2 regions of the Devosia beringensis genome follow, and region 2 is predicted to be linked to the other one. Evidence: riboswitches for the same ligand, from Rfam matches in the RefSeq annotation. Region 2 holds a riboswitch; the other holds the start of a gene.
What was found. Region 2 has a riboswitch for thiamine pyrophosphate ahead of thiB (thiamine ABC transporter substrate binding subunit). Riboswitches for the same ligand answer to the same signal wherever they lie in the genome.
Positions count from the first base shown of each region.

Region 1 (14,518 bases), 1.8 Mb from region 2:
GCCGAGGTATCGCCGGACACGCTGGCATTGACGATGGTCACTTCGTCGCCCAGCTCCGCCTGCAGGCGGCCGGCAAAGCCATCCTGTTCGGAAAGACCCAGGCCGGCCATCAGAGAATCGCCATAAAGCATGAGCGTCTGCTCGGCGGCAAGGGGCAGCGGCAACGCCGGCAAGGGCAAACGCCGCCGCCAAGGCGAGGCCGCGAAGCCTGTCACGGAGAATTTTGTTCATCGTCACTGTGCTTTCCATCAAGAGCGCATACCTGTGTAATACCTGACCAGCCAGAAAGTGCCGCCCATGCGCAGCCCCGTCGTCGAGACTCCGGATGAACCTGCACCTGCAGTCGGGGGCGACGCCGCTCCATATCCTCAAGGATATCGAGTTCAGCATCGATCCGGGCGAGGTCGTCGCCGTGGTCGGCCCGTCGGGCAGCGGCAAGACCTCACTGCTCATGGTACTGGGCGGGCTCGAACAGGCAACTGACGGTAGCGTGACCGTCGCCGGTACCGCCGTCACCGGCCGCGGCGAGGACGAACTGGCGATTTTCCGCCGGCAGAACCTGGGCATCCTGTTCCAGAACTTTCACCTGATTCCCTCCATGACCGCGCTGGAGAATGTGGCGCTGGCGCTCGAGATCGCCGAGAGCGGCCGTTCCTATGCCCAGATCATGGCCGCTGCCACCGCCGCGCTGAGCGCAGTCGGGCTCGCCGACCGCCTCGATCACCGGCCGAGCGCGCTGTCAGGCGGCGAACAGCAGCGCGTCGGGCTGGCCCGCGCCATCGTCAACCGCCCCAAGCTGCTGCTGGCCGACGAGCCGACCGGCAATCTCGACCAGGATACCGGCGCCCGGGTCATTGACATGATGTTCGCCCTGGCGCGGGACAATGGCACCGCGGTCTTCCTCATCACCCATGATCCGGCTCTGGCCCGGCGCGCCGACCGCGTGCTGGCCATGAATCACGGCCGGCTGTCTCCGGTTATCCAGGGCGTCCCGGCATGAGCCGCCTGATGGGCTGGATGCGCATCGCCCTGCTCGACCTGCGCGGCGATGCGAGGCGGTTCATCATTCTGCTGGCCTGCCTCGCTTTGGGCGTCGGCGCCATCGCCGCAGTCCTGTCGGTCGGCGCGGCGCTACAGTCGGCCGTCGATCGCGACGCCCGGGTGATCCTGGGCGGCGATATCGAGGTGCGCAGTCGCGGCACCGACATCACCCCCGAACAGCGCGCCGCGATAGACGAGCTTGGCCAGACGGCCCGGGTGCTCGACCTCAATGCCCGCGCCAGCGGCAATGACGCCAGCCTGCTGCTCAGCCTGCGTGCCGTCAGCGACAGCTACCCCTTGCTGGGCGCGGTGACGCTGGGGCCCGAGGCGACCGGCAGCGCCCTGGCGGAACTGACCGCGATGCGGGACGGCTTGCCGGGCGCGGTGGTCGATCCGCGGGCGCTCGACCGCCTGGACCTGGCGCTGGGCGACACCATGCGCATCGGCAATGCCGATTTTGTCATCCGCGCCACGCTGCTCGGCGTGCCTGACCAGGCGGCGCAGGGCTTTCAGCTCGGCATCCCCGCCATCATCGCCGATTCTGCCCTGGCCGGGGCGGGCCTGAACCAGGCCGGCGTGCTCAGCCGCTATGGCTACAAGGTCATGCTGCAGGACGGCGACGCCGATGCTGCCATCACGGCGCTTGATGCCCAATTCCCCGACGCCGACTGGGATCTGCGCCGGCCTGCCGATGCGGCCGCCAATCTCAAGCGCTTCTTCGACCTCTTCGCCCGCTTCCTGACGCTGGTCGGGCTCTCGTCCCTGCTGGTGGGGGGTGTCGGCGTCTCCAATGCCGTGGCCGCCTACATTGCCGAGCGGCGGACCTCGATCGCCACCATGCGCAGCCTGGGCGCCACCAGCGCCCGCATCATGGTGCATTTCCTCACCCAGATCTTGGTCTTGTCGCTGGCCGGCGTGCTGCTGGGCGTGCTGCTGGGCGCCGTGACCAGCCTTGTGGCACTGCCGGTTCTGTCGGGCATGTTGGCCATCGACCTGCCGCCGACCCTTGATGGGGTAGCCTTGCTGACGGCTGCCGGCTTCGGCCTGCTGATCGGCTTTGCCTTCGCCTTGCTGCCGCTGCGCAGCGCGCAAAAGCTCAAGCCGGCCGAACTGTTTCGTGCACCTGCCGGCGCCGACACGCCCATGGGCTGGCGCGACCTGGCCCAGTGGCGCACCGCCGTTCCGCTGGCCGCAGCGCTGGCGGCCATTGCCGGCCTGGCAGTCTTGACCACTGGCGCGCCATGTCTGGTGCTCTGGTATGCGGCGGGCGCCGCACTCGCCTTTGGCCTGCTGCGCCTGGCCGCCTGGCTGCTGCAGGCGGGGTTGCGGCGCCTGCCGCCTCTGCCCAATGCCACGCTGCGCCAGGCCATCAAGGCGATCCACCGTCCCGGTGCAGCGGCCCCCGTCGTGGTACTGTCGCTCGGGCTGGGCCTGGCCCTGCTGCTGATGATCACGCTGCTCGACCAGAACCTGCGCGCCCAGATCGATGGGGCCGTCGCCGACGATGCCCCGGCCTTCGTGCTGCTCGACATGCCCCGCGAGCAACTGCCGCTGGTCGAGGCCTTTGCCGCCGCTGACCCCGGCATCGAAACCCTCGCGACCATCCCCATGCTGCGCGGCACCATCGAGTCGATCAAGGGAACGCCCACGGCCGAGCTCGGCCCGGTGCCAGACGACATTGCCGACCTCTTCGAGGGCGACACGGCCCTGAGCTGGGCCCGCACCCTGCCGGAGGGGTCAACGGTCACCGACGGCGCCTGGTGGGCATCCGACTATGCCGGCGCGCCGCTGGTATCGCTCAGTACCGAATTGCGCGAACCGCTGGACCTGTCGGTGGGCGACCAGCTGACGATCAGCATCGCGGGTCGGCCAATCGAAGTTACGATTGCCAGTTTCCGGGCCATCGACTGGCGCGCCGGCGGGCTGAACTTCCGTCTGCTGTTCTCTCCCGGCGTGGTCGAAAGCGCGCCGCAGACCATCATGGGCAGCATTGACGTTGTCGACGGGGCGGCGCCAGCGGTGGAAAGCCGGCTGAGCCAGGCCTTCCCGAAGCTGAGCTTTCTGCCCGTGGGCGATGCTCTCCAACGCATCGACGACATCCTGTCCAGCCTTGCCAATGCCGTTGCCCTGGTGGGTAGCCTCGCCGTGATATCGGGCGTGCTGGTGCTTGCCGGCGCCATGACCGTCGGTCGCCGGCAGCGCGAGGCCGATGCCGTGGTCATGAAGGTGCTGGGCGCCACCCGCCGCGACGTGGTGGTCGCCTTCCTCGTCGAATATGGCGTGCTCGGCCTGCTCGCCGCCCTCATGGGCGCCGCCCTTGGCATGTCTGCGGCCTGGGCCATCCTGACCTTTGTCATGGACATTCCCTTTGCGCCCAATCTGCTGACGGTGGCTGCGGTCGTTGTCGGCGCCGTTGTGGTGACCATCGCCACCGGTGTGGTGACAACCTGGTCGGCGATGTCGGTGCGGCCCGCCCGCCAGCTGCGCGCGGACGCCGCCTAGCGGGCAGGCCCACCTCTGGTCAGGGCGTGTTGCCGAGATAGTCATTGGAGTAATAGGCGGTGACATCCGGCATGGTCGTCAGGGGCGCGCCATTGCCGTCCTTGAGCATGCCGGCCTCAAAGACAAACTTGCCGACCGCCGCCATCTTGGCCGGGTCGATGGTGCCCACGGCGCCATCCGGGCCCTGCAGATAGTGGCCGTCGATGAGCGCCTGCAGCGACGCCCGCACGAAGTCCCGGTCGAGCAGCGCATCGGCATTGGCAGCAACCAGGATATCGGCCGCCTCGTCGGGATGGGCGACGGCATATTGGTAGCCGCGCTGGGTAGCCGCGATAAAGTCCCGGGCTGTCTCGGGATGTTCCGCCAGATAGGCGTCGCTGGTGCCGATGAAATTGGTATGCTGGTCCGGTATCCCGAAATCGGCATAGCGGAAGGCGCGTTGCGCCGGCCCGTCGCGCTCGGCCTTGACGCCCTCCCAGGTATAGACCTCCAGGGTGAAGTCGACCGCGCCATTGGCCAGCGCCTCATAGGCCGAGGTGCCCAGGGTCACGGTCTCGAACACGCCGGCGCCCCCGTCATGGCGGATCATGGTGCCGATCAGTGCATTTTCCCAGTCGCTGCCGAAGCCGGCATAGATCTTGCCGTCGAGGTCGCGCGGACGCTGGATGTCCTGCCGGTCGGCCTTGAACACCAGCCGCCCGGTTTCGGTCTGGACCAGGGCATAGGTCGCCACGAGGTCCGCGCCGGCCGTGCGCTGGGTCAGCAGGCTTATGGAGCCTAGAATACCGAAATCGGCGACATGGTTGGCCACCAACGTCCCGGCGGAGGTATCCGAATAGGGCAGGATCTGCACATCAAGCCCGGCCTCGTCGTAAAAGCCCTTGGCCTGGGCGACGAAGATGCCGATGTGGTTGGTATTGGGTGTCCAATCGAGCGCCATGGTTACAGGCGTAGGCTGAGCCTGCGCAGGTGCGGTGGCCAGGGTGGCCGCCAGGCCCAAGGCCAAAAGCGTGCGGATCATCGGCATGGTTCTTCCTCCGGATAAAACAGGGTTTGCAGAATATCGGCCTCAATCGCCGCAAGCGCGGGCGAACCAAGCGCGGGCCGCGGGTGGGGCAGCGGCACAATGAACTGGCGCGCGATACGGGCCGGGCGCTGCGACAGCACATAGATGCGATCGGACAGCAGCACCGCCTCGCGCACATCGTGGGTAATGAGCAGCACGGTCCAGCGATGCCGATCCCACATGCCGGCCAGCCAGCGCTGCATCTGCGCCCGCGTCAGGGCATCAAGGGCGCCGAACGGCTCGTCGAGCAGCAGCATGGGCCGCTGCTGCACCGTCGTGCGCAGCAGCGCGGCCCGCTGCCGCATGCCGCCGGACAGCTGCGCCGGATAGTGATGCTCAAACCCGGCCAGGCCGAACTCGGCCAGGAGTGGCGTGACCCGGGCCCGCGCCGCCCGGCGGTTCATGCCCTGCACCTGCAGGCCCAGCGTGGCATTGTCGATGATCCGGCGCCACGGCATCAGCGCATCGCCCTGGGGCATGAAGGCAAAGGGGTGGCGCGACGGTGACAGGGGAGCGCCATCGACCAGCATCTGTCCGGCATCGGGACCGCCGGCCCCGATCAGCAGCTGCAGGATGGTCGACTTGCCCGCCCCTGACGGGCCCAGGATTGAGACGAACTCGCACGGCTGCACGGATAGGCTGATATCGGCCAGCACATCGACGGCGCCAAAGCTCTTGCGCAGATTGACCAGCTGCAGGCGCGGCGGGCTCATTGCCGCGCTCCAGAAAGCCGCGTCCAGGGCATGGCGGCGCGTTGCAGCAGCACGGTGGCGCCAAACAGCGCCAGGGTCAGCGTCGAGCTGACCAGCACCGCCGCCAGCACCAGATCGGGCCGGAAATTGTTCTTGGCGTTGAGGATGTAGATGCCCAGCCCCTGCGCCGCCCCCGCATATTCGGCAAAGATCGCCGCGACCACGGCATAGGTGATCGAAATGCGCAGGCCGGCAAAGAAATAGGGCAGGGCCGATGGCAATCGGGCCAGCACGAAGATGCGCCAGCGCGAGGCGCCCATCGAGGCCAGCAGCGTGGTGATCTCGCGCTCGGTGGCGTCATAGCCCTGGACCAAGGCCACCAGCATGGGAAAGAAGGTCACCAGCGCCACCAGCACGATCTTGGGAGTGAGCCCGAAGCCGAACCACAGCACGATGAGCGGCGCAATCGCCACCAGCGGCAGCGTCTGGGTGATGATCAGCACCGGAAACAGCGCCCGCCGCAGCGGCCGGTAGAAATCGATCAGCACCGAAAACACAAAGGCTGCGGTCAGCGACGCGGCAAAGCCGAACAGCGTGGCCTGCAGCGTCGCCTGGCTGTGACGCGCCAGGGCGTCCCGGTGCTCAAAGGCCTGGGTGAGGATGCGCGACGGGGCGGGCAGGGCGGTGGGCGAAATCCCCGACAGCTGCACATAGGCTTCCCAGCCGAGGATCAGCCCGGAGACCGAGGCCACGGCCGGGCCGGCAAGGTGAAAAAGGCGCGCCAGCAGGCGCGGCAAGGCTGGAAGGCTCGACATGAAACGACCTTCCGTCAGCGCGCGCTGGGGCTATTGGCCGAAACCGTCAGATCGATCGTGACATGGCCCTCGGGCGGCCCGAAGCGGCAGAAGCCCTGCTCCAGGGTGGCGAACAGCGCCCCCGTATCGCCGCTGAGCTTGGTGGCGAAGTGCTTGGACTTTTCGAAGGTGCCGGACTGCTTGAGGAAGTCGATGCAGCCATAGATCTCCGCCATGTGGTCGCCCTGGCCCATCACGTAAAGCGAGAACTGGGCCACCGAGGACACACCCATGTCGGGCGCCGTGCGCACTGCATCGAGGGCACTGGCCTGTCGCTCGGACAGGGCGGCAAGCGGGCCCTCGAACTGGCCCGACTGGCAGATGGCATCGTCCGGTTCGCCGGGGCAGCCGCGCGAGATGGTGGCGGACAGCACGCAGTGCACGCCGGTTCCGGCCGCCGCACTGAACAGGTCGCGCATGGCCGGGAACAGCACCTCGGGCGGCCCTACCAGCAGCGTCGAGACATCATCGGTCTCGATGCGCAGCCTCTCGCGATAGGGATCGAGCGCGCTCAAGGCGCTGGTGATGACGCCGACGAAATCGCCGGTCATGGGATAAAGGGAAATCTGTGCGCCAGAAAACATCGCCCGCCTCGCTCCGCTGGTATTACCCAGATCAGCTATAGGGTCCGAAGGCTTCCCGCCCCCATCTCAGCCCCGACCTACGGAGCACCCCTGTGGATGTGTCAGCATAGGCGCTACTTGCATGAAAACGCAAGCGGGTTTGCGCATCAGGGGTTTAGACAGAGATCGGGACCTTTTGCTGCACATCAGCCGTGCGCCGGCGCGGTCCTTGCCGGCAGATGCTCAAGGCAGGCATGAGCTTTGCGTCTACCGGCTCCGAGCATTGGTACCGGCCATCAAACTCACTGAGGTGACACTTCGGGTGGGGGGGTGAAGGCGCGGATCTGCGCTCTGCCCTGGCCTGGTGCTTTCAGCGGTCATGACGCCAGAGTTTGACCAGGCGCTGGTCCACGACGTCAATCAGCTCCACGTAACTGCGTTCGGTGGCGCCATAGGCGGATCCGGCGCGCGCCTGCAGACGCGGCCGATCGAGAATGTCGATCCGTCCACGTGTCGACCTGATCAGATGCTCGCCCTCCAGTTCGTGCAGCGCTGTCGTTACGCCGGCACGCCGAACGCCAAGCATGATCGCCAGGAGGTCGTGCGTCACGGGGAAGGAGTTCCCCTCCACACGGTCGTCGATCATCATCAGCCACCGTGCCAGCCTTTCGGGAATAGGGGCATGGGCACTCGCCAGGGCTGTGTAGGCAGTCTGAATCGACAGCACATGGACATAAAGGTTGAGCGCATTGCGCAACGTTTCGCTTGCGCGCATGGCGCGCACCAGCGCCTCGGTCGGCAGGACCGACGCCGAACCCTCGAACTGGACGTAGCAGTCGAAGGGGCTTGGAGCGCCGCAGATCACCGATGTCCCCGTCATGCCTTCCCAGCCGATGAGTCCGACTTCAAAATTCCGGCCACTGCGCAATGTCGCAACAACCGAAGCAATGCTGCCTTCGGGAAAGTACAAATTCTGCGGCAGCTCATCGGCAACCTCGAGGGGCTGCAACAAGTGCAGGGATGACTGCTCCAGCTCTGGCGCCAGCAGGGCAAAGTCGTCCGCCGAAAGCGACTGCAAAAGCCGATTCGTGCCCTCGTATGGCGATGCCAAACCCATCATAATTCCTTTCCTTGCAGTCATCGGCTGGCCACTGTGATCAGGATCGCGGCCGCTGCTGCTCATTTGCGGCATCGTTCAAGAAGCGCCCGATCAGGCGCTGGCCCCACGCATTTCTGCTGTGCGCCCGAACATGACCAACCCTGCTGTAACATCGAAGACACGCGACAGATAAACAAGAATCCGGCCGGCCACTGGCTCGCTCCGCTGACGCGGAAGGTCCCGCGGCGACGTTAACAGTGGTCAACAGGGGGCGGCTCCCCCGCATTCGCCCCCAGTGATTGAAGCAGTAGCTACCCGTCAGGCTCCCATACTTCTCGGACCGGGGGGACTGCACCGTCCCCTCGCAAGCTAGGTAGATGGCCAAGATTTTATGGCTAAATGCCAGAACTGTACTTGAGTCTGAAAAGGAGCCGATAACGGTCTGACGGCTTTTGTGTCGGAGGCCTGAAAAGCGGACGGATTCTACGTTGTCGCTTATGTCGAGCAATAGCGGGGCGCTGGTTGAGAGGACGCTGAGACGCACGGTCATCGTGCATGCCAGCGTCCAGGAGGCGTTTCGGTTCAATCAAACCGCCCGGGTCAGTCAATCGCTTGGATCGAGGTCCGGGCGGCAGATCTGCTCAATGGCCTATTGTGCGAGCCCCAGGGCGGCCAGGTGGGCCGCGGAGGCCTGGATCTGGGACTTGTCGCGAATTTCGATGATCAGGCGCGGATGCGAGGTGATGTCGGCCAGGCGGGCGAAAATGGCGCGCCAGTTGATATTGCCATGGCCCAGCGGCCAGTGGCGGTCGGCATAGCCATCGGCATCCTGCAGGTGCACGTGCTGCAGTTTCTCGCCGGCATCGAGGACGAAATAGTCTACGGGCGGCGCGCCCGTCGAGCCATAGGCATAGGCGGCATGGCCGGTATCGATCGACAGCGCGAAGGCGGACGAATTGAAGCTTTCCACCAGTTTGCGGCGGTCGGCTGGATCCTTGTCCTCGATGTTTTCCAGCACGAAGACGCAGCCCTGGTTTTCCGCGCGTTTGACGGCGGCATCAAGGGTGGCATGGGTGAGCTCGAACACGCGCTGGCGCTGCTCGGGCCAGTTGTCGAGATTGTTGTGCATCCAGGTCGAATAGGGGCTGTGGATGACGATCTGCGTCACGTTGAGCGCGGCCGCAACATCGAGCGCCTGGTCCATGCGCTTGGCCACCACCGCCTGAACATCGGGATCGGACGAGGCGACATTGAGGCCCATGAACGGGCCATGCATGCCCAGGCGACCCTGATGCCCATCGAGCAGGCGCCGGGCGTGGTCGACAACGCTCTGCCAGTCGCCAGCCAGCACTTCGGCCGGCACGAAATCCTGCAATTCAAGGTCGCGGGGCTTTTCCAGCAGCCAGTTGCGGTTGATTTCGACGTCCTTCAACGTCATGGCGGCGCCAACGATAGGCAGTTCAGTCATAGTCGCGTCCTTTCGTAACCGGCATTGCTCTGCCGATGGGGGGTGTCAGGTGAGGGTTGGATCGAGCTTGTCGCGCAGCCAGTCGCCGACCAGCGATATGCACAGCGCGGTAATGGTGATGACAAAGGCCGGTGCCAGCATGATCCAGGGAGCGCTTGAGAGGTATTCCCGGCCAAAGCCGACCATATTGCCCAGCGATGTATTGGGGGGCTGCACGCCCAGGCCGAGGAACGACAACCCGCTTTCGAGCAGGATGATTTCTGGAAAGGCCAGGGTCATCGAGACGATCAGCGTCGAGGCGATATTGGGCAGGATATGGCGACCATAGAGCCGCAGGGGAGAAGCGCCCAGTTGGTGGACCGCCCCCGAATAGCCCTGCGCATTGCCGCTGATGGCCAGGCCCCGCGCGATGCGCGCATAGCGCTCCCAGGCATGCAGGCCGAGCAAGCAGATGAACAGCGTGATCGAATTGCCGAAAAAGGCAAGGACGGCCAAGGCGAGGACCAGGAACGGGATCGCCGCGGAAAAGTCGACTAGCGCCAGGACGATCTGCTCGATGAAGCCGCGGAAATGCGCCGCCACGAAACCCAGCGTCACGCCGATGACGGCGCCTATAATGGTGGCACCAAAGGCAATCAGCAGGCTCATGCGGATCGAGGCAATCAGCCGGGACAGCACGTCGCGGCCCAACTCGTCCGTGCCCAGCGGATGACTCCAGGTGCCACCCATGAAGGCCGGCGAACTCAGCCGGTTATGCAGGTCCATCTGCGTATAGGGATAGGGCGTGAACAGGTCGGCCAGCAGCGCGACGGCCAGCATGAAGCCCAGCCAGGCAAGGGCAACCAGCATCAGGACCGGCAACTGCCCCAGTCGGGCGAACAGGGCCTGTCCGCGGGCGGCAATCGTATCGGTGTGTGGGCCCTCGGTGGCGTCAATGTCAGCCATGTGCTGTCTCCTGGTATGAAGGTCGCGGTCAGCCGCGCGCCTCGCGCGTCTGCGACTGCATTTTGGGGTCGAGCAGGCCGTAGAGGATGTCCACGACCAGATTGGCGGTGACCATGGTCAGCGCAATCATCAGGACGATGGCCTGCACCACCGCCAGATCGCGATTGGAGACCGAGACGACCAACAGCCGGCCCACGCCGGGCCAGGAGAAAACGCTCTCCACCACCACAGCGCCGGCCACCAGCCCACCGAGCATGAAGCCGATAATGGTGACGGTCGGGATGGCGGCATTCTGCAGCGCATGCCGCCAGACCACGGCCGACCATGACAGTCCCTTGGCGCTGGCCGTGCGGATATAGGATTGGCCCAGCACTTCGAGCATGGCGCTGCGGGTGAATCGGGCCAGCAGGGCCGCGCCGCCAAAGCCCATGGTGACTATCGGCAGGATGGCATTGTGCCAGGAATCCTGTCCGGCCGATGGCAGCCAGCCCAGATTGACCGAGAACACCAGCACCAGCAGCATGGCCAGGATAAAGGACGGCATGGCAAAGCCGGTAACGGCCATGACCATGACGAAGCGGTCGATGGCTGTATTGCGGTGCAGGGCGGCATAGACCCCGGCCGGAATGCCGATGCCCACGTTGAGCAGGAAGGCCGGCACGGTCAGCGCCAGGGTCGAGGGCACGCGCTCGAGCACCACGGCGACCGCATCGCGGCCATCGCGCATCGACTGGCCCAGATCGCCGCTGAAGATCGCCTTGAAGAAGGACAGGTACTGCACCCAGATCGGCTGATCGAGACCCCAGGCCGCGCGGAAGGCATCCACGGCCTCGGGCGGCGCATCAGCCCCCATGATCACGACTGCCGGATCGCCCGACATGCGCAGCACGATGAACACGAAGGTGACAACCATCACCACGCTGACGGCTGCCCGGAGCAGGCGCGATCCGAAATAATGCAGCATCAGCTCAACTCCAATTGGCCAACATGGCCGGGCGCCACCTCGCCATGGGCGACGTGACAGGCCACGCGGCGCCCATCGGTCTGGCGTGGCTTGAGCACCGGCACCTCGATTCTGCAGCGCGCAGCGGCGACCCGGCAGCGGGGATGAAAGGCGCAACCGGCGGGACGATCGGCTGGATTGGGCGGATCGCCCTGCAGGACGATGCGCCTGGCGGTCTTGCCTGGATGGGGAATGGCCGAGACCAAGGCCTGCGAATAGGGATGGGCGGGCGCATGCAGGATATCGTCGGGCGCTCCTTCCTCTACGATCCGCCCCAGATACATCACCGCGACGCGGTGGCTGATCTGGCGCACGGCGCGCAGGTCGTGGCTGACAAACAGCATGCCCATGCCCAGCCGCTCCTGCAGATCGACCAGAAGGTTCATCACCTGCGCCTGGATCGAGACGTCGAGGGCGCTGATCGGTTCATCGCAGACCAGCAGGTCCGGCTGGGTCACCAGCGCCCGGGCGATGACGGCGCGCTGGCGCTGTCCACCCGACAGGGCATGCGGGTGCCGGCTGGCATGGTGCGGCTGCAGGCCGACCTCGGCCATGACGGCGGCAACGCGGTCGTTTTGCTCGGCAGGCGTGCCGATGCGGTGGATTTCGAGGGGTTCGCGGATCTGCATGCCGATCGGCAGGCGCCGGTCCAGTGCGCTCAGCGGGTCCTGGAACACCAGTTGCATGCGCCGGCGCAGCGCCGCCCAGGCCGGACTGCCCGAACGCGGCATCTGGGCGCCGTCAAAGCTGACCTGGCCCTCATCGGGGCGCTCGATGCCCAGCACCAGCCGCGCGGTGGTCGATTTGCCACAGCCCGATTCGCCGACCAGGCCGAGGGTCTCGCCGCGCGCGATGGTCAGGGATACCCCGTCGACCGCCCGCACATGGGTCACCCGGCCGGTCATGCCGCGTCGCACGCTATAGGTCCGGGCGAGATCGCTTGCGCTCAGCATCGGCGTGTCGGTGATGGTCATGCCAAAACCCTTTCTGGCGTCCGGCCGGTCACAGGGGCAGGCGCGGTTCTGATACAGGCGGCAATATGGTCGGCAGCCACGCTGACGGCCGCCGGGTCGATCCGGCCACAGTCCGCTATGGCCAGGCTGCAGCGCGGCGCGAAGGCACAGCCTGCTGGCATGCGCGCGGCTTCCGGAACGCTGCCGGGAATGGAAACCAGCTTCTGGCGCGGGCCGCTGATCGGGGGCATGGCGCCCAATAGCCCACGCGTATAGGGGTGGCTGGGATTGGCAAAAATGCTGGCGCTGTCGGCTTCTTCCACAATGCGGCCGGCATACATGACCGCGATGCGTGAACAGGTTTCGGAGACGACGCCCAGATCATGGGAGATCAGCACCAGCCCCATGCCCGTATCGCGCCGGATCGTGCCCAGCAGATCGAGAATCTGTGCCTGGATGGTGACATCCAGCGCCGTGGTGGGCTCGTCGGCCACCAGCAGTTCGGGCTCGCCGGCCAGGGCCATGGCGATCATGACGCGCTGGTTCTGGCCGCCCGACAATTCATGCGGATAGGCGTTGAGGCGGTTCTTCGCATCGGGAATACCCACCTGGTCGAGCAGGCGGATGACTTCGGCGCGGGCCGGTGCGCCGGTCAGGCCGCGATGCAGGGCGAGGGCCTCGGCGATCTGCCGGCCGATGCGGTGCACCGGATTGAGGCTGGCGGCGGGGTCCTGGAAGATCATGGCGACACGACCGCCGCGCACCGGTTCGAGCACGGTCGGTGGCGCGCCGATGAGTTCGACACCGTCGAGCAGTACCGAGCCGCCCACCTTGGCCGAGCGCGGCAACAGGCCCAGGGCGGCCAGCCAGGTGATGGACTTGCCACACCCTGACTCGCCGACCAGGCCGAGCGCTTCCCCGCGCTCGACCGACAGGCTGATGCCACGCAATGCCGGAGCGGCGCCGAAGGCCACCGACATGTCGCGGATCTGGACGAAGGCCATGGCCTTACGCGCTCCAGTTGTGGCGGCTGAAGTCCATCACGAAGGACTGGGCGGCCGTCCACTGGATGTCCTTGCGCTTGGCCGTGAACGAGGCATTGCGGTGCAGGACAACGTAAGCGGGGTCTTCGATCTCGATGATCTGGAGCATGCGGCGCCAGATTGCGATGCGACGGGCGTGGTCAGTGCTGGTTTCCAGATCGTTTGACAGCGGACCGAATTCCTCGTTGATCCACTGGCCATTGCGCCAGCCATTGCTGGTCGGGCCCCAGGAGCCGGGCATTTGCACGCAGGGATCGGGCAGCGTGGCAGCGGCCGACCAGTCATGGATGCCGCGGCTTTCTGGCTCGCCTTCGCTGATCTGGCCCCAGTTTTCGACCATCTGCAGTTCGACATTGAGCCCGATGGAGCGCCAGCTTTCGGTATTGATCTGGGCGGTCGAGGTCTGGTTGGTATAATAGTCGTTCAGCACGCGGTAGGGGATCGGTTCGCCGGCATAGCCTGCTTCGGCCAGCAGGGCGCGGGCCTTGTCAGGGTCGTAGGCGGGGTTTTCGTGGTCCGTTATGTAGAAGTCGCCATAGAACTCCCACTGCAGGCCACGCGGTACGGTCGTGCGGCCGCTCCACAGGGCCTCCACGATCAGGTCACGATCCACCGAGTGGGTCAGCGCCTGGCGGATCAGAGGGTTGGCCAGCACGGGGTGGGATTTGTTGAAGATCGTGTAGCGCGAGTTGTTGATCGGGCCGCCGACGACCTCGAAACGGCTGTCCGCTTCGACGGTCGCGATCTGATCGGGGGGAATGTCACACGCAAAGTCGGCGCCGCCCGAGAGGAGCAGGTTGATGCGCGAGGCGGTTTCGGGGGTCTCGACAAAGCGCAGCTTGGCCAGCGGCGGGCGACCGTCCCAATGGTCGTCAAAGGCTTCAAGGCTGAGCACGGAATCGGCCTGGAAGTCGGCAATGCGATAGGGTCCGGTGGTGACGGGCTTGCGGGCCCAGGTCATCCAGTCGCCGGTTTCAAGGAACGCCCGCTTGTTCACGACCATACCCATGGCGCTGGCCAGGCGACCTTCCATTACCGGATCGATGATGGAATTGTGGAAGCGCACCTTGTTGGGCGCCAGGATTTCCACGCTCTCGAAGGCCGGCAGGCTGCGCCGCGATGCGGCGATGACGGCCTCAGGCACTTCAATCGTGCCGCCGCCCCACATGCGGTCCGGACCAAAGGTGAAGGCCACGTCTTCTGCAGTCAGTGGGTCGCCATTGTGGAATTTGACGCCATCGCGCAGCTCGACATCGATCGTGTAGTCGTCAACGCGCGTCCAGGTGGTG
Region 1 is NZ_CP045422.1:152,411-166,928, reverse strand. Features, by position in the region: gene GDR53_RS00925 (arylesterase) at 1-131, opposite strand, end outside; gene GDR53_RS00920 (ABC transporter ATP-binding protein) at 326-1,000, shown strand; gene GDR53_RS00915 (ABC transporter permease) at 997-3,543, shown strand; gene GDR53_RS00910 (ABC transporter substrate-binding protein) at 3,563-4,570, opposite strand; gene GDR53_RS00905 (ABC transporter ATP-binding protein) at 4,561-5,322, opposite strand; gene GDR53_RS00900 (ABC transporter permease) at 5,319-6,116, opposite strand; gene GDR53_RS00895 (YkoF family thiamine/hydroxymethylpyrimidine-binding protein) at 6,131-6,739, opposite strand; TPP riboswitch at 6,730-6,841, opposite strand; gene GDR53_RS00890 (Crp/Fnr family transcriptional regulator) at 7,089-7,901, opposite strand; gene GDR53_RS00885 (sugar phosphate isomerase/epimerase family protein) at 8,467-9,285, opposite strand; gene GDR53_RS00880 (ABC transporter permease) at 9,331-10,134, opposite strand; gene GDR53_RS00875 (ABC transporter permease) at 10,259-11,194, opposite strand; gene GDR53_RS00870 (ABC transporter ATP-binding protein) at 11,194-12,207, opposite strand; gene GDR53_RS00865 (ABC transporter ATP-binding protein) at 12,204-13,190, opposite strand; gene GDR53_RS00860 (ABC transporter substrate-binding protein) at 13,195-14,518, opposite strand, start outside.
Region 1: it holds a riboswitch for thiamine pyrophosphate, as region 2 does, so the genes downstream of both, GDR53_RS00895 (YkoF family thiamine/hydroxymethylpyrimidine-binding protein) here and thiB (thiamine ABC transporter substrate binding subunit) in region 2, are expected to answer to the same signal.

Region 2 (14,518 bases):
GCATCGACCACGACTTCAACCTCGTCGCCCTCGAACTCTAGTGCGGTATCTTCAGCCATGGCTAATCCTAACGAAACTGGGCCCAGCGAGCAAAAGGCGGATGAACCGTTCACGCCCGAGGCTCTCGCCATGCTGGGGAAGGCACGCCGCTCGTTCGGTATCTCGATCGGCATCCTGTTGCTGGGCTTTATGGCGATTGGCGTCGCCCTTGTCTATCGCGTGATGCGCGACTCCCCCCCGCCAGCCATCGCCGAGGCCATTTCCCTGCCCGCCGGCGCCGTTGTGGTCTCGGCTTTGGTCAATGAAGGCGCCATCAACGTCACCTATACGCTCGATGGCGCCACCACGCTGGCTCTGTTCAATCAGGAAACCGGCGAGATGACCCGCAGCGTCGGCATTCGCTAGAGCGTTTTCAGCAAAAGTGGCTCCACTTTTGCGGTTCGAAAACGCGACAAACCAAAGACCTAGAGCTATTGAGCCGTTTCAGCGAAACGGTGAAAGGCTCTAGGCGCAAGCCCCGCGGCATGCACGCCGTCAGACGCTGTCCAGCCTAGCGATCCTGGATTTCCCGCAGCGCCGCCATGCGGTCGGAAACCGAGCCGCGGCGGCTGACGGGCGCGGGATCCGCCGGCAGGGCATCACGGCTTTCCCCGTCATCGGCAAACCGCTGCACCCGGTCAAACAGGCTCTCTTCGGGATTGGGCGCCACCGCCGTGTCGTTATCGACGGCATAGACCAGCCGACTGACGCTGGCCGCAATATCGTTGAGTTTTTCGCGCAGATAAGCCTCTTCGAGGCGTTCACTGTCCCAATCGGCCATGATGCTCGATTCCACGCCGAGCACCTTCTTGCGCAGGGTTTCAACCTCGGCCTCAAGCGCCAGCTTGTCAGCCAGCAGGTGTTCGACCCGCCCCGAAGTGCGTTCGACGATCTGCTGACTCTCGGCCAGGATGGCGTTGAGCCGATTTTCCGCACTGGCCATGCGCGCTTCAGCCGCCACCAGCCCGTCCGTCTCGCTGGCCTGGCTGTCATCGCGTTCCGCCAGGGCCGCACGCATCTTGGCGATGGCCGCATTGGTTTCGATGCTGCGGCGGTCCGACGTTTCCAGCCGGTTGACCAGGCTCTTGGCCTGGTCTTCCAGAAAGCCCGCGCGATTCTGCTCGATGAGCAGGGCGGTGCCCAGTCGCTCGATATCCTGCTCGTAGTCGCCGGTCAGCTCAGTACCATAGACCATGCCGGCCTTGGGCAGCGCGCTTCCGACCGTCTGGTGCAGCGTGTCTCGTTCGTCGCTGCGCTGCGCCAGGTCGCGCTCGCGCATACGCAGCCGCTGCGTCAGGTCGGTCGCTTCGCGTTCCAGCTCGGTGACGCGGCTGCGCAAGGCGCTGCCCCGGCTCTCCAGCTCGGCGATGATTTCAAGGTTCTTGTCGCGTTCGGTCTTGAGCAGCACCAGCTCGTTGCGCTTCTGGTTGACGTCGCCCAATTGCTCGGCCAGGCGCTTGCGCAAGGTTTCGACATTGATTTCGAGCCGTCGTGTGGACAGGGCAAACTCGGCCCGCAGCTGATCCTTGTCGGCGCGGAACTCGGCCAGGGTGATGGGCGTGGCAGCCTCGATGCGGCGCTTGGTCAGCCGTACCGCACGCTTCCAGACCGCCGGCAGCATGATCAGGGCGATCAGGCTAGCGACAAGCAGGCCGAGCGCGAAATACATGACGTTCTCGATGAGCATCGGCTGAACTCCGAAACCAGGGGCTTGGACCCGCCTGGACCTCCCCGTTCTGGCAGCAATGGGGCAGCGCCGCCATCTTCACCAGCGCTTAACCCTAACGCGGATGGGCGACCCCGTCACGACAGTGCCGGGGTTTTTTGGCCCCGGCACGGTAAAATTGTTCGGTGGCAGTTAATGGATCAGAACGGGTTCCAGGTGGGCTCATTGGTGAACTTGAGATAGCCCACGTTCACGCCCAGCCGGGCCCCGACGCCCGAGCGGATCGGGACCATCACCACATTGCCGCGCTTGAGCACGGTCATGCCGAAGCCGCCCAGCACATAGGCCGAGCCATCGACGCCGGCAAACCGCCCCAGCGAGTCAGGCACCTGGCTGAGATTGTAGACCAGCATCATGACCTTGGAGCCATCGCCACCGACGTCAAAGCCAATCGAGGGGCCCTGCCAGAAGATGTTGAACTCACCGGCATTGCGGGTGTGCAGGATGCCCTCGCCATAGCGTGCGCCGGCAAACAGCGCCCCGCCGGCGTCTTCACCCAGAATATAGCCATTGGGCAGCCCGAACTGGCTCACGGCCCGTTCCACGACAGAGGCCAGGCCCTGCGAGGCGGAGCCAAAGAACTGCTTGCCATTGTTGACGAGGTCATCGCCCGAATAGGTGTCGCTGAGCGATCCCTGCGCGAAGGCGACCGGAACCGGTGCAGCCACCGCGCACAGCATGGCAAACAGAATGACGAGGCGTCTGATCATCGGGTAACTCCCTGGCGAAAGGCAAATACGGCAATTGCAGGCGTATAAGGACCTGGACCTTAACTTTTGTGAGGCAGTCTGAAATCCGCCCGCATGCCGATCCTTGATTTGAAGATGAAGCAAACCTCTAAACAAATCTTAACCATTCTCGCCTTTGTTTTGCCGCTTTTGGGCATGGTTGCGACCACCCTGCAGCCGGTCCGGGCGCAATCCGTGGTGACGCTGATCGTCACCGATCCGCTCACTGGCCTCGCCATTGCGGGCATGGATCCGGTCAGCTACTTCACCGAACCGGCGCCCCTGCCGGGGCTCGCCGAATACGAATTCATCTGGAAGAACGTGGTCTGGCGCTTCGCCACGGCGGCCAATCGCGACATCTTCGCCAGCGCGCCGGACATTTATGCCCCCCAATATGGCGGACACGACGTCACCGGCGTGTCGCGCGGCTTTGTCTCCGACAGCGATGCGGCGATTTTCGTCGTCTTCAAGCAGCGGCTCTACCTCTTCTATTCCGCCGCCAACCGCGAGGCCTTCCTGCTGTCACCGGACGCCGCAGCGCGCACGGCCGAGGAAAAATGGCCCGAGCTGTCCAAGAACCTCTCCATCAACTGAACTTCCTGGTGGACGGGCGGCCCCCGCAGTCAATTGGGGGTCCACTTTTAACCACCAGCCTCTAATGTCGGCAAAAGTGATTCTTTGCCGACATTCCCGCGCTACGGAGACAGCAGCATGGCCGACATCATCGACCTTAAGGCAACCGACCTCGCGGCGATGCTCTGCAGCCGCGTCTGCCATGACCTGATCAACCCGATCGGCGCCATCGGCAATGGCCTTGAAGTGCTGGGCGACCCGGCCCAGTCCGAAATGGCCGACGGCGCCCGCGACCTGATCGCCAATGCCGCGCGCCAGAGCCGCGCGAAGCTCGAATTCGCCCGCCTGGCCTATGGCGCCTCCTCGACCTCGGGCACCGATATCGACACCCGCGAATGCGAGCGGGTCGCCCGTATCCTGTTCGAGATCGAGAAGGCCGATCTGGAATGGAATGTGCCGCTGATCCTTTTGCCCAAGCACAAGGCCAAGCTGTTCATGAACATGCTGCTGATTGCCGCCATGTCCGTGCCACGCGGCGGCCAGGTCACCGCAGCCATCAATGGCGATGCAGGCAATGAGCGGTTCGAGTTCACCTCCAGGAGCGATCCCGAAAAGCGCCAGAAGACGCTGATCCCATCCGGCGCCGCCGGCCTGCTGGCCGGTACCCCCGATGAGGGTTTCGTCGATGCGCGCGGTATTCAGCCCTTCTATACCGGCATTCTCGCCCGCATGACCGACATGGATATCAGCATCGGCATCGAGAATGACGTGTTCCTGTTTACCGCAATCCCCCGGGCTGTTGAAACGGCGGCATAGCGGTCAGCACTTTGCTAACCAAATGCTAGGAACTGCTGCGTCACAATGAATGGCGCGTCAGTCGCTGCGGAGCCCTTTCGACATGAAGTCCTGCCTGATCGTCGATGACTCGACCGTCGTGCGCAAAGTCGCGCGCCGCATCCTCGAGAACATGGATTACATTGTCGATGAGGCCGAGGACGGCCAGGAAGCCTTCGACAAGTGCCGCGCCGAAATGCCGGACGCCATCCTGCTCGACTGGAACATGCCCATCCTGTCCGGCCTGGAATTCCTCAAGCTGCTCAGGGGTTATGTCGGCGGCGAAAAACCCTATGTGGTCTATTGCACGGTCGAGAACGATATCGGCGCTATCGCGCTGGCCCTCAAGGCCGGCGCCAGCGACTACATGATGAAGCCCTTCGACCGCACCATCCTCGAATCCAAATTCGACCTCGACCAGGCCGCCTAACCTCGTTCGGCCGCAGCCGCCCGTCCCAGTAGATAGTCCCGCTCGCGTGCATTGCGCGTCAGCGCCGCAGCCCGCGTGAACTCGGCAGCCGCCTCTGCCTGCCGCCCCAGCCGGCTCAACATATCCCCGCGCACGCCAAACAGCAGATGATAGTCGGCCAGGGCCGGATCGTCGCGGATCGCATCGACCAATGCCAGACCCGCAGCCGGCCCCTCGGCCATCGACACCGCCACCGCCCGGTTGAGCTCGATCACCGCCGAGGGCGTCCGCGCCATCAGAATCCCGTAGAGCGCGGCAATCCTTGACCAGTCGGTATCGGCCGCCTTGCGGGCCCGCGCGTGGCAGGCCGCGATCGCCGCCTGCAGCGCATAGGGCCCGTCCGCCCCACCCAGCGCCAGGGCCTGCTCCAATGCCTGCAGACCCCGTTCAATCAGCAGCCAGTCCCAACGCCCGCGGTCCTGGTCCGGCAGCAAGACCGGCGCGCCGGAGCGGTCGGTTCGGGCGCCCAGCCGCGACGCCTGGATTTCCATGAGCGCCACCAGCGCATGCACCTCCGATTCTTCCGGCGCCAGCCGGGCCAGCACGCGCCCCAGCCGCATGGCCTCCTCGCAGAGCTGCGGCCGTATCCAGTCCTGCCCCGCCGTGGCCGAATAGCCCTCGTTGAAGATCAGATAGATCACGCTGAGCACCGAGCCCAACCGGGCCGCCCGTTCGGGCCCCCGCGGCACCTCGAACGGAATGCCGGCCTGGGCAATTGTTTTTTTCGCCCGCACGATGCGTTGGCCAATCGTGGGCTCGGCCACCAGGAAGGCCCGCGCAATCTCCTCGGTGGTCAGTCCGCCCAGCAGGCGCAGGGTCAGCGCAATGCGCGCTTCAGGCGGCAGGATCGGATGGCACGAGGTAAACATCAGCCGCAGCAGATCGTCGCCAACCTCATCGTCAATGGCCTCATGCAGGCTCTCGACGACATCGGGCTGTTCATTCTCGATACCCCGTTCGACCTCGGCCAGCTTGGTGGCCGCCATGGCCTTGTGGCGGAAATGATCGATCGCCCGCCGCTTGGCGGTCTGCATCAGCCAGGCGCCCGGATTATGCGGCACCCCGGTCTCCGGCCAGGCCTTGAGCGCCGAGACCAGCGCATCCTGGGCGAACTCCTCGGCCAGTGAAATGTCGCGCACCATTCGCGTCAGCCCGGCGATAAGGCGGGGCCGCTCGATCTTCCACGTAACCGTGATAGCGCGATGGATCTCGGACTCGGTCGTCATGGACGGCAATTGAGCAGGCCGCGCGGGCGGAGGCAAGGCACTGCGGCAGGGCGCGGCGCGGCTATTGATCAAACATGCCTTTGGGCGTCTCGCCCTGCAGGAAGGGCTCAATGACGGCATGCAGCAGGTCAACCTGGCCAATCACCGCCGTATGCGAGGTGGCCGGCAGCACCGCCAGGCGCGATGCCGGCAGGGGCGCACCCATGTCACCCATTTCGCCGCCGCCCAGCAGACGGAACATGGCGACGGCATGCTCCAGCGTGGCCACGTCGGCATCGCCCGTGATGATCAGCACCGGCGTTTCAAGCGCGGCCACCTTGGCGCCCCATGCCAGCGGCTCATGTTCCAGCGCGATCAGCTTTTCCACCAGGGCACGGAAACCGTCCTTGTTGACCGCCAGCTTGCGATAGTCGTCTTCCATCGGCGTGCCGACAAACATTTCGGGCGTCATGGACGGGATCATGGCGGCAAACGCCGGCTGAAAGCCGGACACATCGTAGGAGACCGATGCGGCCACCAGCTTGTCGACTTTTTCGGGATGCCTAATGGCCAGTTGCAGTCCCGCGGCCGAGCCCATCGAATAGCCGAACACATCCGCCTTTTCGAGCCCGACTGCATCCATTAAGGCGGCAACGTCGTCCGCCAGATGGGGATAGGTGATGGGCCGATCGATATCGGTCGTGCGGCCGTGGCCCTGAAACTCGATGGCATAGACCTTGTGCGTTTCCGCCAGCCTGGGAATGATCGCCCCCATGCTCGGGATGTTCATATAGGCGCCGTGCAGCACGATGAGCGGATCGCCCTCGCCGCTGACCTCGTAATAGATCTCCATACCATTGACGGGTACGGTCTGCCCGGATTGGGCCACGGCAGCGCTGGTGACAAAAAGGGCGCCGGCAATGATGGCGGTGCGGATCATTATGGGTCTCCTCGACATGAACGATCAGCGCGGCCTGCGGCGCGCTTCCGATCAGACGACGAAACAGCCATCCCGACTTCGACACCATCGCGCCACGGCAGGCCGACAATGAAAAACCCCACGTGACGGGTCACGTGGGGTCAAATTCGTTCGAGCAGACGCTGCAGAACTAGGCGACGTTCTCGGAATAGCTCTCGACCTCATCGGGCTCGCGCAGCACATAGCCGCGACCCCAGACGGTTTCGATATAGTTCTTGCCGCCCGTCGCAACGGAGAGCTTCTTGCGCAGCTTGCAGATGAACACGTCGATGATCTTGAGCTCGGGTTCGTCCATGCCGCCATAGAGGTGGTTGAGGAACATTTCCTTGGTGAGCGTGGTTCCCTTGCGGAGGGAAAGCAGCTCGAGCATCTGGTATTCCTTGCCAGTCAGGTGCACGCGCTGGGTCTGCACTTCGACGGTCTTGGTGTCGAGGTTGACCGTCAGCTCGCCAGTGGTGATGACCGACTGGGCATGACCCTTGGAACGGCGAACGATGGCGTGGATGCGGGCCACGAGCTCGTCCTTGTGGAAGGGCTTGGTCATGTAGTCGTCGGCACCAAAGCCGAGACCACGAACCTTGTCCTCGATGCCGGCCAGACCGCTGAGGATCAGGATCGGCGTCTGCACCTTGGCGACACGCAGGGTGCGAAGCACCTCGTAGCCGCTCATGTCGGGCAGATTCAGATCGAGCAGAATAATATCATAATCATATAGTTTGCCGAGATCGACGCCTTCTTCACCCAGATCGGTGGTGTAGACGTTGAAGCTCTCCGACTTGAGCATCAGTTCGATGCTCTGCGCTGTCGCGCTGTCGTCCTCTATAAGGAGTACCCGCATTATATTCCCCTTGTCATTCGTTCCTGCTGGAACCGTGGGACCTGGCCTGCCCACGCCAACCCTACTGGATATGACTGAACCCTAAGTCCAAATAGTTAACAAAGTTTAATTCGGTTCCGCAATACGCAAATGCCATTCCCCGCAATTTAGTCTAACTCATTGAAATTAAAAGATTAATCTTATCAATTTTTCTTAAGAAATTGGTTTAAGTCGAGGCCGCAACCGACTCTTTAGACTCATGCAATGGCGGCTTTGCGGGGGTTTGCGGAGGGTCACACGCCAATCAGCAGGCGGACCGGTCCATCGCCTCAAATAGCGCCTTTTGCTTAACGTTGGGTTACTGTCGATTCGTCACCGGCTCGATTCGAGACCGTCTGGAAACCTTAATGCCTGCAATGCGACACGCAAGTTGAACCCGTCATGAGAGCTTTGATCTCCGCCATCGAGGCCATCGACGACATCGAGGTCTATGGCCGCGTCAAATCGGTCCAGGGCCTGTTGATCGAAATCGTCGGCCCCGTGCGCGAATTGCGGGTGGGCGGGCGCGTCCAGATCGAAACCACGGACGGCGCCCATCTGGCTGCCGAGATCATCGGCTTCAAGGCCGGGCACGCCCTGTGCCTGCCCTTTGGCCAGCTCTCCGGTGTCCGTCTTGGCTGCAAGGCCATCTTCCAGCGCAATGACGGGGCCGCCTTTCCGTCCGAAAGCTGGCTGGGGCGTGTCATCAACGCCAATGGCGAGCCCATCGACGGCAAGGGGCCCCTGGCCCGCGGCGCCATTGCCTATCCGCTGCGGCAGAACCCGTTGCTTGCCCATGACCGCGTCCGCGTCGGCGACCCGCTCGATCTGGGCGTACGCTGCCTTAACACCTTCACCACCGTCTGCGAGGGCCAGCGCCTGGGCATCTTTGCCGGCTCGGGCGTCGGCAAGTCGGTGCTGATGTCCATGCTTGCGCGCAATACCAATGTCGACGTGGCCATCATCGGCCTCATCGGCGAGCGCGGCCGCGAAGTTCATGAATTCATCCAGGAATATCTGGGCGAAGAAGGCCTCGCCCATGCCGTGGTGGTGGTGGCCACCTCCGATGAAGCCGCCCTGATGCGGCGGCAGGCCGCCTATATGAGCCTGACCCTGTCGGAATATTTCCGCGACCAGGGCAAGCGCGTCCTGTGCATGATGGACAGCCTGACCCGCTTTGCCATGGCCCAGCGCGAGATCGGCCTGGCCATTGGCGAGCCGCCCACCGCCAAGGGATATCCGCCAACGGTGTTCACAGAATTGCCGCGATTGTTGGAAAGGGCGGGTCCGGGCACGCCAACCAGCGGTTCTGTTACCGGTCTATTTACCGTTTTAGTCGAAGGTGATGATCACAATGAGCCCATTGCCGATGCCGTACGCGGCATTCTCGATGGGCATATCGTGATGGAGCGCGGGATAGCCGAACGGGGACGTTACCCGGCGGTCAACGTGCTCCGGTCCATCTCGCGCACCATGCCAGGGTGTGTGCCGGTCGAGTTCAGACCGGTCCTGGCCAAGGCACGCGAACTCATGTCGATCTATGCCGACATGGAGGAACTGATCCGGCTGGGGGCTTACCGGAAAGGGTCAGATCCGAAAGTGGACCGCGCAATCGCTATCTATCCGGCCCTGGAAGCTTTTCTGAGCCAGGACCGGGAAGAGACGACGACAGTTGCCGAGGGCTATCAGATGCTTGAGGCCATTATCGCCGAAGCGGGCGCGGCAGACTGATGGGGCGCTGTATTGGCCCCGGAACTGACTTGGTGTGTAAGGAGTACAAGTCTTGAAATCGCGCAGTGAGAGCCTCATCCGGCTCAAGAAGTTTCAGGTGGACGAGAAGCGACGCCAGGTGGCGCAGATTGAAATGATGGTCAACGATTTCGAGCGCATGGCGTCCGAACTCGACCAGCAGATCGAGATCGAGCACACCAAGACCGGCATCTCCGACATCGCCCATTTTGCCTATTCCACCTTCGCCAAGGCAGCCCTGGCCCGGCGCGACAATCTGCTGGCCTCGGCCAGCGATATGCGCGGCAAGCTCGAAGCGGCGCAGGATGCGCTGGCGGAAGCCCTGGAAGACCTCAAGAAGGTCGAATTGCTGGACCAGCGAGAGCATCAGCGCGAGGCCGCCGAACAGCTCAAGATCGAGCAGTCAGAATATGACGAGATCGGTCGCCTGCGTTTCCGCACCCAGTAAGGCCTGATCGAACCAGCATCAAAGGCCCGCTTGCGCGGGCCTTTTTGCCTTGTGCGGCCGCGTCAGGCTGCCACCAGATCCCAGAGCCGCTCCTTGCCCAGGATCAGCAGCCAGGGCGTGCCATCCATCGGCACGATCTCGACCTGCCCGCCTGTGCCTTCATTGGAGGTGCCCAGCAGCCCGCCGGGCTCCAGCTGCAATCCATCAAGCCGATAGCGCAATCCGCTTGAGGTGCGAAAACTGACCGGCACCAGCGGATGGATTGACACCCGTTCCCCCGCGCCCGCGGCAAATCCGATAGGTCCGATCACCGCCAGCGCGACATCGACCTCGTCGACCAGTACCAGCCGCCGCTGCGGCGCATATTCCAGCACGGCACTCAGCGCCGCCAGCGTATGATCGAGCCTCTTGCCCGTCATCCCCAGGGCCAGGGTCACCGGCGCCTCGGTCGAATACAGCGCTTTCTGGAAATCGGTACTGATCTGCTCGGGGATGTGGATGACCCGCGTCCGCGCTTCCCAAGCAGCCCGATCGCTGAGCGAATCGAGGTCGCCCACGATCAGTTCTGGCACGAGGCCCGCTGCGCCGATGGCGTCGCCACCGCCATCCGCCCCCACCAGCGCTACGCCTCGTTCCGCCAGTTCGCGCAGCAGTGCGGGGTCAACGACACCGCCGCCAACGATGGCCATGGGCCGCTCAAAGCGGATGATCTCGCGGTCCGTGGGGCGCGCGGAAGTCTCTTGCACTGTCACAAAGCTCTCATTAAGTGTGGGGTGTCTCGCTGGGGTGTTCCGGACTATTCCGGAGCTGAGAGTTACCCATTGAACCTGAACCAGGTCATGCTGGCGGAGGAAGTTCGAGATGGCAAGGCCGTCTCTCGGCCTCTCGCCATTGACACACATCCCCTTCTTCATGACCGCAACCAACGAAGGGAATGACCCATGGTCAAGTCCACCGGTTTCGTTGCTGCGGTCCTTTTCGGACTGCTCGCAACCCCCACTTTGGCGCAGGACGCGCCCGTGCTCACCATCTACACCTATGACGGCTTTGCCGCCGAATGGGGCCCCGGCCCGGCGCTAAAGGCTGGCTTCGAGGCTATCTGTGGTGGCTGCTCGGTCGAATGGATCGCCGCCGACAGCTCCATCGGCACCCTGCGCCGCGTCCAGCTCGAAGGCGACACCACGCAGGCCGACCTGATCGTGGGCCTCGATACCGCCATTGCCGGCGAGGCCCGTGCCACCGGCCTCTTTGCCGATCACGGCCTCGATCTCTCCGGCCTTACCCTGCCCGAAGCCTGGACCGACGCGCAGTTCGTGCCTTTCGACTACGCCCACTTCGCCTTTGTCTATGACAGCGACAGCGTCGCCACGCCGCCAAAATCCTTCGAGGAACTGATCGCCCTGCCCGCCGATTTCAAGATCGCCATCCAGGACCCGCGTTCAGCCACCCCGGGCCTGGGACTGGTCCTGTGGATCCGGGCCGCCTATGGCGATCGGGCGCCCGAGATCTGGGCCGGCCTCAAGCCGCATATCCTGACCATTACCCGCGAATGGAGCGAGAGCTACAATCTGTTCCTGACCGGAGAGGCCGACATGGCGCTGAGCTACACCACGTCCCCGGCCTATCACATCATTGCCGAAGACGATCAAACCATCCACGCGGCCCTGTTCGACGAAGGCCATCTGGCCCAGACCGAAGTGGCCGGTATCCTCAAATCGTCACAGCACCAGGAACTGGCCCGCCAGTTTCTGGCCTATCTGAGCTCGGCCGAGGGGCAGAAGATCATGCCGTCCACCAACTGGATGATGCCGGTGACAGATCTCGGCGACGCCCTCGATCCTGTGTTCAAGGCCCTGCCGCAGCCGTCCACGACGCTGACCCTGACCGATGCGGAAATCGCCGCCAATGCCAAGGCCTGGATCGACGAAATGCTGACCGCCGTCCAGTAGGTCCGGCCCCGCCATGCTGACCCTGCCCGTCCGCCCCGCCCGCATCGCCATCGCGATCGGCCTGGCGCTGGCCATTGTCGGGCTCATCGCCCTGGTGCTCTGGGCAATCCTTGCTGCCGCCACCGGCAGCGAGGGCACCGCCTCGCGCATAGATATCCCCCACCTGCTACGCATGACCACGCTGCAGGCCAGCCTCACCACCGTGCTCTCCCTGACGGTCGGCATGGCCCTGGCCTGGGCGCTCAATCGCCTGCGGTTTCCCGGGCGCGATCTGCTGGTCGGCCTGTTCGCCTCGGCCATCGTTACCCCCGGCATGGTCGTGGCGTTTGGCCTGCTCGACATCTGGGGCCGCAATGGCTGGATCAACCAGGCCAGTGACGCCCTGCTCGGTTTCCCGCTGGGTAACCCGGCCTTCGGTCTCTCCGGTATCCTGCTGGCTCATGTCATTCTCGACGGCGCCTTTGCCGCCCGCATCCTGCTGGCCCGGCTCGATGCGATCCCCGCGGAACGTCTCAAGACCGGCCAGTCTCTCGGCCTCACGGCGCAACAACGCTTTGCCATTCTCGACTGGCCCGCCATGCGCGGCACCATGCCCGGCCTTGCCGCCATCATCTTTCTGCTCGCCTTTACCAGTTTCCCCATCGTGCTGCTGCTGGGCGGCGGTCCGGGCAACCAGACCCTTGAGGTCGCCATCTATGCGGCAGTGCGCCAGGATTTCGACCTGACCGGCGCGGTTCACCTGGCCTTGACCCAGATCGCGGTCTGCTCGGGCGTCATCCTGATCGCCGCCGCACTGGCTCCAATCCCCACCAGTTTCGGCGCCTCCATCGCGCCAACCTGGCGTGACCGCCCCCTCGCCCGGGTTCTCCAGACGCTGATCCTGCTCACCTGCAGCATCGGCTTCGTGCTGCCGCTGGCATCCGTTCTGGTCGATGGACTGGGCACCGGCATGGGGAGCCTGCTGACCCAATCCACCTTCTGGCAGGCTGCCCTCAGCAGCCTGCTGATCGGCACGGCATCGGCGATATTGACGCTGGCCCTTGCCCTCGGACTGGCACTCGGCCGGGCTGCCACCGACCATGGCATCCTGCGCACCCTGCTGGGCATGCCGGTCTTTGCCTATCTGGCCGTGCCGGCGGTCGTGCTGTCGCTCGGCTTCTTTCTGCTCGTGCGCAATCTGGGTGTCGCCCCGGCGGCAGCGGCGCCCTTTGTGGTCATCCTAGCCAACAGCCTGCTTGCTTTGCCCTTTGCCATCGCCACGCTGGGTCCCCCGCTCGAGGCCATTGCCCGCACGCGCGGCAAGCTGATCCGCTCGCTCGACCTGTCCGGCTGGCGGCAGTTCATCACGGTCGAATATCCCCTCCTCGGCAAGGATATCGGCGTCATGCTGGCGCTCGCCTTCTGCTTTTCGCTGGGTGACCTCGGCGTCGTCGCCCTGTTCGGTACCCAGGATTTCCAGACTCTGCCCCTGATGATGTTCCGCGCGCTGGGCAGCTATCGCAGTAATGATGCTGCCGCCATCGCCGCCATCCTGCTGGTCGGCACCATCATCGCCTTTGTCGGCCTGCCCAGACTGTTCTCAAGGATTGCCAATGCTGCTCGCTGACGCGCTCACCTTCGCCCATCCCGGCCAGGCGGCACCCTATGTGTTCAGCTTTGCTGCCGCTCCCGGCGAGATCACCGCCATCTCGGGAACCAGCGGTTCGGGCAAGTCCACCCTGCTCGACCTCATAGCGGGATTTCTGCAGCCCTTCTCGGGCAGTCTGACGCTGGACGGCACCGATCTGCTGCCCCTGCCCCCCGAAGAACGGCCGGTTTCCCTGCTGCTGCAGTCGGAAAGCCTGTTCGAGCACTTGCGGACCGACAGCAATGTCCGGCTGGGCTTGCCGGCGCGCACGCCGCGGGCAGAAGCATACGACAGGGTTGCCCAGGCGCTGGCCGAGGTGGGACTGGAGGGCACCGAAGGCCAGATTACCGCCACGTTGTCCGTCGGGCAGAAGCAGCGCGTGGCCCTGGCCCGCACCCTGCTGCGCAATCGGCCGGTGCTCTTGCTCGACGAGCCCTTCTCAGCCCTCGATGACGAGACCCGCGGCACGGTGCGTGATCTCGTCCGCACCCTGACCCTGCGCCATGGCTGGCACACTATCCTGGTCAGCCATCACGCCGATGACGTCGACAGCCTCGCCAACCGGCGGTTCCGCCTGGTCGAGCGGCGGCTGGAACGCCTCTAGCGCGTCCTCACTCAGCCCAGGTGGCAAAGACCTTGTCGAACAGGGCCTGCGCGTCATCATCCTTTTCGAGGGTGATGATGGCATTGCGACCAGTGCCATAGACCACGGCCAGATCCATCCACTTCCGGTTTTCCAGCAGATCGGTATTGGTCGTGGCGTCGGCTGGCGTAGCGCTGAGCGCGAACAGGAACGAATTGCCCACCACGCGCGCCGAAGCGCCCACCAGCGGCGTGCCCGGCACCAGTTCCTGATCCTTGAGCAGCACGCCGGGAAGATTGGCCACGGTGCCACCGATGAAGGTGTCCGAAACCTGGAAATCCACTTCCATCAAATGACTGGCCGGCAGGCTCGGATCAGAATTCTTGCGGATCGTCACGTCGACCCCGAGATTGCGCGCCGGAATGCTGGCGTGACCGATCAGCGTCGGCAGGCCAAGCTCGTCCACACCCTCGCGCCATTCTACGGTACCCGAGAACGGCACGGCCCCGGTGGTGCCGGTGGCACTGGCCTCGAGCAGCAGGGACTGGCTGCCGGCCAGCACTGCCGGATCGACAGAGGCGCTCGGATCATTGGCGGCAATCGTGCTGGCATCCTGCCCCGGCAGGCGCTCCTCGCCCTTGGCATCGGCGTCGGCCAGCGGCGGCAGCACCGTCTCATTGCCGGTCGGCACCACGGGCTGCGGCGTTGGGTCGAGGCGGTCATCGGCCTCAAGGCCTTCAAGCGTATTGGTCG
Region 2 is NZ_CP045422.1:2,432,859-2,447,376, reverse strand. Features, by position in the region: gene GDR53_RS12010 (RluA family pseudouridine synthase) at 1-59, opposite strand, end outside; gene GDR53_RS12005 (DUF6476 family protein) at 130-405, shown strand; gene GDR53_RS12000 (coiled-coil domain-containing protein) at 551-1,726, opposite strand; gene GDR53_RS11995 (DUF1134 domain-containing protein) at 1,906-2,475, opposite strand; gene GDR53_RS11990 (YHS domain-containing (seleno)protein) at 2,569-3,087, shown strand; gene chpT (histidine phosphotransferase ChpT) at 3,205-3,882, shown strand; gene GDR53_RS11980 (response regulator) at 3,965-4,330, shown strand; gene GDR53_RS11975 (RNA polymerase sigma factor) at 4,327-5,595, opposite strand; gene GDR53_RS11970 (alpha/beta fold hydrolase) at 5,657-6,514, opposite strand; gene ctrA (response regulator transcription factor CtrA) at 6,684-7,391, opposite strand; gene fliI (flagellar protein export ATPase FliI) at 7,812-9,140, shown strand; gene fliJ (flagellar export protein FliJ) at 9,193-9,606, shown strand; gene GDR53_RS11950 (thiamine diphosphokinase) at 9,669-10,352, opposite strand; TPP riboswitch at 10,379-10,479, shown strand; gene thiB (thiamine ABC transporter substrate binding subunit) at 10,548-11,555, shown strand; gene GDR53_RS11940 (ABC transporter permease family protein) at 11,569-13,161, shown strand; gene GDR53_RS11935 (ATP-binding cassette domain-containing protein) at 13,148-13,786, shown strand; gene GDR53_RS11930 (hypothetical protein) at 13,794-14,518, opposite strand, start outside.